Oharaeibacter diazotrophicus: one gene and its partner. The protein of the gene in region 1 binds, or shares a complex with, the protein of each later gene. Links are inferred from orthologs where the notes say so. Each region holds a gene or a part of one and is shown on either strand. Other genes may lie near its edges. The genes, in order: rimM and rpsS.

Evidence for each region.
Region 2: the proteins of rimM (region 1) and rpsS are in contact, whole or in part, in a crystal structure (PDB 3A1P), measured with the Thermus thermophilus proteins. The link is inferred for Oharaeibacter diazotrophicus from one-to-one orthologs. Residues at the interface, in WP_008632437.1 of Thermus thermophilus: Val4, Glu5, Ile6, Gly7, Arg8, Arg22, Gly23, Glu24, Val26, Leu84, Glu85, Glu86, Gly87, Arg88, Tyr89, Tyr90, Tyr91, Phe92, Leu94, Asp111, Ile112, Leu113, Asp114, Ala115, Gly116, Ala117, Gln118, Asp119, Val120, Ile122; in WP_011173711.1 of Thermus thermophilus: Lys28, Arg29, Leu30, Lys32, Thr48, Gln56, His57, Val58, Pro59, Val60, Tyr61, Thr63, Met66, Glu73, Phe74, Pro76, Thr77, Arg78, Arg81, His83, Gly84, Lys85, Glu86, Ala87, Lys88, Ala89, Thr90, Lys91, Lys92, Lys93.

Annotation. Positions count from the first base shown.
Region 1 is NZ_SNXY01000008.1:569,658-572,891, reverse strand. Bases 96-3,019 are described here. They hold rimM (ribosome maturation factor RimM), read right to left. Parts: upstream 1,888-3,019; coding sequence 1,303-1,887; downstream 96-1,302. Other genes in these bases: ffh (signal recognition particle protein), read right to left, coding at 2,735-3,019; EDD54_RS14915 (chorismate mutase), read right to left, coding at 2,412-2,738; rpsP (30S ribosomal protein S16), read right to left, coding at 2,054-2,407; trmD (tRNA (guanosine(37)-N1)-methyltransferase TrmD), read right to left, coding at 569-1,306. Outside these bases: more of ffh, read right to left, coding at 3,020-3,234. UniProt on the Escherichia coli protein: One of at least 4 proteins (Era, RbfA, RimM and RsgA/YjeQ) that assist in the late assembly stage of the 30S ribosomal subunit.
Region 2 is NZ_SNXY01000006.1:217,088-220,134, reverse strand. The notes cover bases 119-2,855. They hold rpsS (30S ribosomal protein S19), read right to left. Parts: upstream 1,758-2,855; coding sequence 1,479-1,757; downstream 119-1,478. Other genes in these bases: EDD54_RS01140 (50S ribosomal protein L23), read right to left, coding at 2,632-2,855; rplB (50S ribosomal protein L2), read right to left, coding at 1,773-2,612; rplV (50S ribosomal protein L22), read right to left, coding at 1,097-1,477; rpsC (30S ribosomal protein S3), read right to left, coding at 315-1,097; rplP (50S ribosomal protein L16), read right to left, coding at 119-292. Outside these bases: more of rplP, read right to left, coding at 1-118; more of EDD54_RS01140, read right to left, coding at 2,856-2,925; rplD (50S ribosomal protein L4), read right to left, coding at 2,922-3,047. UniProt on the Escherichia coli protein: In the E.coli 70S ribosome in the initiation state it has been modeled to contact the 23S rRNA of the 50S subunit forming part of bridge B1a; this bridge is broken in the model with bound EF-G.

The DNA of each region.
Region 1 (3,234 bases):
CCGCGCGGGCGGCCTCGTTGAGCTTGCGGGCGCGGGCGTTGGTGGCCTCGACGATGCGGGCCGACTTGCCGCGCAGATCGCGCAGGTAGTAGAGCTTGGCGCGGCGCACCTTGCCGCGGCGCACGACGTCGACCGACTCGACCAGCGGCGAATAGACCGGGAAGACGCGCTCGACGCCCTCGCCGTAGGAGATCTTGCGGACGGTGAAGCTCTCGTTGAGGCCGCCGCCCTTGCGCGCGATCACGACGCCCTCGTAGGCCTGCACGCGGGTGCGGGTGCCTTCGACGACCTTGACGTTGACGCGGACGGTGTCGCCCGGGCCGAAAGCCGGCAGGACGCGCTTGGCGGCGATCGCCGCCATCTGCTCGGCCTCGAGCTGCTTGATGATGTCGCTCATCTCAAAGAACCTTCTTCTGCCGAACGGCCAGAGCGCCCGCGATCGTCGCTGCGATGGGGGGCGAGTTCGTCGTCGGATTCTCGCGCGGAATTATGTGGCGGGCTTCGTACACGAAGGCCCGTCCGTTGTCGACTCCGGATCGCGGGTTTCTGCCCGCGCCGGCCGACGCCGTCAAGCCTCGGACCGCGATTTTCCGGCGACGTGGGCGGCATGGAGGTCCGGCCGGCGTTCCCGCGTGATCCGGAGCGCCTCGGTGCGGCGCCAGACGTCGACCTTGCCGTGGTCGCCCGACAGCAGCACCGGCGGGATCTCCTCGCCCTCGAACGCGGCCGGCCGAGTGTACTGCGGGTGTTCGAGCAGGCCGGTCTCGAAGCTCTCGGTGTGGCCGGAGGCGGCGTTGCCCATCACGCCGGGCAAGAGGCGCACGACGGCGTCGAGCACCACCAGCGCCGCCACCTCGCCGCCCGACAGCACGTAGTCGCCGATCGAGACCTCCTCGAGGCCGCGCCGGCCGATCACCCGCTCGTCGACCCCCTCGAAGCGGCCGCACAGGATCACCGCGCCCGGGCCGGCGGCGAGGGCGCGCACCCGCGCCTGCGTCAGCGGCGCGCCGCGCGGGCTCATCAGGAGGCGCGGCCGCGGATCGTCCGCGGGCGACACCGCGTCGATCGCCGCGGCGAGCACGTCGGGGCGCATCACCATGCCCGGCCCGCCGCCGGCGGGCGTGTCGTCGACGGTGCGGTGGCGGTCGGTCGCGAAGTCGCGGATCTGGGTCGCCGTCAGCGACCACGTGCCCCGCGCCAGCGCCCGCCCGGCGAGGCTGACGCCGAGCGGGCCGGGGAACATCTCCGGATAGAGCGTCAGCACGTCGGCGCGGAAGGCCGCCGCCGGGGCGGAAGCGTCGGTCACGGCGCATCCCCGCCGTCTTCGCCCGGCTCGGGCCGGGCGTCGTCGTCCAGGAGCCCCTCCGGCGGTTCGATCACGATCCGCCCGCCGGCGACGTCGACCACCGGCACCACGGCCCGCGTGAACGGCACGTGGACCGAGCGCCGGCCGGGCCGGGCGACCTCGATCAGGTCGTCGGCGCCGAAATTCTGCACGGCGACGACGGTGCCGACCGTCTCGCCCGCGGCGGTGACGACGGAAAGGCCCACGAGGTCGGCGTGGTAGAACTCGTCCTCGTCCTCCGGTTCGGGCAGCGCCGAACGGTCGACGTAGAGCTTGGTACGGGTCAGCGCCTCGGCGGCGGTGCGATCGGTCAGGCCTTCGAAGGCGACCACGAGCATGTCGTCCTTGAGCGGCCGGGCGCTCGCCACCACGAAGCGCCGGCCGCGCTCGTCGTAGAGCGGGCCGTAGTCCCGGAACGCCTCGGGATCGCCGGTGTGCGACTTGACGCGGACCTGTCCGCGCACGCCGTGCGCGGCGCCGATCTCGGCGAGGAGGACGGGGTCGGAAAGGGGTGCGGTCGGAGGGATCTGGGGTCTGGCCATGGCACCTGCCGACCACGATCGGCCGGCCGAGTCAATCCCGGGGCACGTCGCGCGGTACCCCGCGATGCGGAGGCGTCGAACGCGAAGACCCCGCACGTCGCCGCGCGGGGTCCCGGAAGCAGCACCGGCGACGGCCGACCTGGGCCGGACCGTCACGGACGCGATCTCACTCCGCCGAGGCGGCGGCGGCCTTCTCGGCGCGCTCGGCGGCGCGTTCCTTGGCCTTGGCGCCCGGCTCGGCCTTGTTCGGGTTGCTGCGCGCGGCGCGCTTGACGAGGCCGGCGGCGTCGAGGAAGCGCAGCACGCGGTCGGTCGGCTGCGCGCCGTTGGCGAGCCAGTGCCGGGCGCGCTCGACGTCGAGCTTGACGCGCTCGGCCGAATCCTTGGGCTTCAGCGGATCGAAGGTGCCGATCTTCTCGATGAAGCGGCCGTCGCGCGGCGAGCGCGCGTCGGCGATGACGATCGAATAGTGCGGGCGCTTCTTGGCGCCGCCACGGGCGAGACGGATCTTCAGCGACATTGTCCTACTCCTGGTCCTGCGTGTCGTCGGCGCTGCGGCGCCGCATGTCCTCGTGATCGACGACGACCTGGCCGATCACGGTGCGCAGCACCGTCTCGGCGAGGTCCTCGTCCAGACCGGCCGCCCCGGCGAGGCGCCGGATCCTGGCGATCTGGATCTTCTCCCGCGCCGGATCGACCGACGCGATGTCGTTGTCCACCTTGAGCCGGCCGATCGCCCTCGTCAGGCGGAAGCGGTCGGCGAGGAGAGCGATCAGCCGTTCGTCGACGGCGTCGATCTCCGCCCGGATCCGCGAAAGTTCGGCGGTCGCGGGCTCCTCGGCGTCCCTCATTTCTTCTTCGGCCCCTTGCCGAAGCCGGGCAGGCCCGGGAGCTTCGGCATCCCGCCGGGCATCCCCGCGCCGAAACCCGGCGGCAGGCCCTTGGGCAGGCCGGGCGGCAGACCGCCGGCGCCGCCGCCGATCCCCATGTCCCGCGCCATCTTCTCGAGGGCGGCCGGATCCATCTTGGAGGGGTCGGGCATGCCGCCCTTGCCGAACATGCCGCCGAGCGCGCCCATCAGGCCGCCCTTCTGCTTGCCCATGGCCTTCATCATGTCGGCCATCTGGCGGTGGGTCTTCAGCACCTTGTTGACGTCGGCGACGTCGGTACCCGAACCGGCGGCGATGCGCTTGCGGCGCTTGGCGTCGATGACGGCGGGCTTGGCGCGCTCCTTCTTCGTCATCGAGGAGATGATGGCGATCTGGCGCTTGACGAAGCGGTCGTCGAGGCCGGCGGCCGCGATCTGGTTCTTCATCTTGCCCATGCCGGGCATCAGACTCATGATCC
Region 2 (3,047 bases), on another replicon or contig:
TGACACGGCACGCCCAGTATTCCGGGGAGCCCTTGCCCTTGCCCATGCGCACTTCGGTCGGCTTCTTGGAGACCGGCACGTCCGGGAAGACGCGGATCCAGACCCGACCCTGACGCTTCATCTGGCGGGTGATCGCGCGGCGGGCCGCCTCGATCTGCCGCGCGGTGACGCGCTCGGGCTCCATCGCCTTCAGACCGAAGGCGCCGAAGTTCAGGTCGAAGCCACCCTTGGCGACGCCGTGGATGCGGCCCTTGAAGGCCTTGCGGAATTTGGTTCGCTTCGGCTGAAGCATTTCGAACTCCTAAGTCCTTCGGTCAGCGGGCGCCGTCGCCGTCGCGGTCGCGACGACGGCCGCGGCCCTCGCGGTCACGATCGCCACGGCGGTCGTCGCGCTCGCGGCGACGCTCGCCGCCCGACGGACCGTCGTTGCCGCCCTCGAGCGCACGGCGCTCGGAGGCCATCGGGTCGTGCTCGAGGATCTCGCCCTTGAACACCCAGACCTTGAGGCCGTTGGTGCCGTAGGCGGTGTGCGCGGTGGCGATGCCGTAGTCGATGTCCGCACGGAGGGTGTGCAGGGGCACGCGGCCCTCGCGGTACCACTCCAGACGGGCGATCTCGGCGCCGCCGAGACGGCCGCCGGCGTTGATGCGGATGCCCTCGGCGCCGAGGCGCATGGCCGACTGCACGGCGCGCTTCATGGCGCGACGGAAGGCGACGCGGCGCTCCAGCTGCTGGGCGATCGAGGCGGCGATCAGGTTCGAATCGGTCTCGGGCTTGCGAACCTCGACGATGTTGAGGTGCACTTCCGAGTCGGTCATCGTGCCGATCTTCTTGCGCAGCTTCTCGATGTCCGCACCCTTCTTGCCGATCACCACGCCCGGACGGGCCGAGTGGATGGTGACGCGGCACTTCTTGTGCGGACGCTCGATCACGACCTTGGAGACCGCGGCGGCCTTCAGCTCCTCGAGGAGGAACTTGCGGATCGCCAGGTCCTCGTGCAGCAGCTTGCCGTACTCGTTCTTGCCGGCGAACCAGCGCGAATCCCAGGTACGGTTGATGCCGAGACGGAGACCGATCGGATTGACTTTGTGACCCATCAGGCGGTCTCCTCGACTTCGCGAACCACGATCGTGAGGTTCGAGAACGGCTTCTGGATGGCGCCGACGCGGCCGCGGGCCCGCGGGGAGAAGCGCTTCATGACGAGCGCCTTGCCCACGTAGGCCTCCTTGACGACGAGCGAGTCGACGTCGAGGTCGTGGTTGTTCTCGGCGTTGGCGATCGCGGACTCGAGCGTCTTCTTGACGTCGACGGCGATGCGCTTCTTCGAGAAGGCGAGATCGGCGAGCGCCACGTCCACCTTCTTGCCGCGGATCAGCGCCGCGACCAGGTTGAGCTTCTGCGGGCTCACCCGGAGCGACCGGGTCACCGCCCTCGCCTCGTTGTCGGCGAGCGAGCGTTCGCGCTTCGGCTTGCCCATGTTACTTCCTCTTCGCCTTCTTGTCGGCGCCGTGGCCGTAGTAGGTCCGGGTCGGCGCGAACTCGCCGAACTTGTGACCCACCATGTCCTCGTTGACCGAGACGGGGATGTGCTTCTGGCCGTTGTAGACGCCGAACGTCAGCCCGACGAACTGCGGCAGGATCGTGGAGCGGCGGCTCCAGATCTTGATGACTTCGCTACGGCCGCTCGAGCGCGACGCATCCGCCTTCTTGAGGAGGTAGCCGTCGACGAACGGACCTTTCCATACCGAACGAGACACGGTCGTTCCTCTCTGTTACTGCGTCTTCTTGCGCGCGTGACGGCTGCGCACGATGAACTTGTCGGTCGACTTGTTCGAGCGCGTCTTCTTGCCCTTGGTCGGCTTGCCCCACGGGGTGACCGGGTGACGGCCGCCCGACGTGCGACCCTCGCCACCGCCGTGCGGATGGTCGATCGGGTTCATCGCGACGCCGCGGACGGTCGGACGCTTGCCGAGCCAGCGGTTGCGGCCGGCCTTGCCGATCGAGACGTTGGCGTGGTCCGGGTTGGACACCGCGCCGATCGTCGCGAAGCAGCCGCCGAGCACCTTGCGCTGCTCACCGGAGTTGAGGCGCAGGATCGCGTAGCCCTGGTCACGGCCGACGAGCTGGGCGTAGGAACCGGCGGAGCGGGCGATCTGACCGCCCTTGCCGATCTTCAGCTCGACGTTGTGGACCAGCGTGCCGACCGGAATGGCCGACAGCGGCATGGCGTTGCCCGGCTTGACGTCGGCCTGGGCCGACGCGACCACCGTGTCGCCGACCGCCAGGCGCTGCGGCGCCAGGATGTAGGCGAGCTCGCCGTCCTCGTACTTGATCAGGGCGATGAAGCCCGTACGGTTCGGGTCGTACTCGAGCCGCTCCACCTTCCCCGGCACGTCGAGCTTGCGACGCTTGAAGTCGATGATGCGATACGAGCGCTTGTGCCCGCCGCCGCGCTGGAACGCGGTCACGCGGCCGTGGTTGTTGCGGCCGCCGGTCTTGTTGAGACCGACGGTCAGCGTCTTGACCGGCGCGCCCTTGTGGAGCTCGGAGCGATCGACCAGGACCAGCTGACGCTGGCCCGGGGTCGTCGGATTGAAAGTCTTCAGTGCCATGTTCGTCCCGAGGCTCCCGTCAGAGGCCCGTCGTGATGTCGATGGCTTGGCCCTCTTCGAGGGTCACGATCGCCTTCTTCACGTCGGACTGGGAACCGAGGGTCCCCTTGAAGCGCTTCACCTTGCCCTTGCGCACGAGCGTGTTGACGCTCTTCACCTTGACCGAGAACAGCGCCTCGACGGCGGCCTTGATCTCGGGCTTGGTGGCGGTCTTGGCGACGTTGAAGACCACCTTGTTGCTCTCCGCCAGGATCGTCGCCTTCTCGGTGATGACCGGCGTGCGGATGACGTCGTAGTGCTTCAGGTTGCTCATTTGAACCGCTCCTCGAGCGCAGAGACGGCGGCCTTGGTGAGCACCAGCGTGTCGCGCCGCAGGATGTCGTAGACGTTGATGCCCTGGATCGGCAGCACGTCGACGTCACGCAGCGCGCGGGC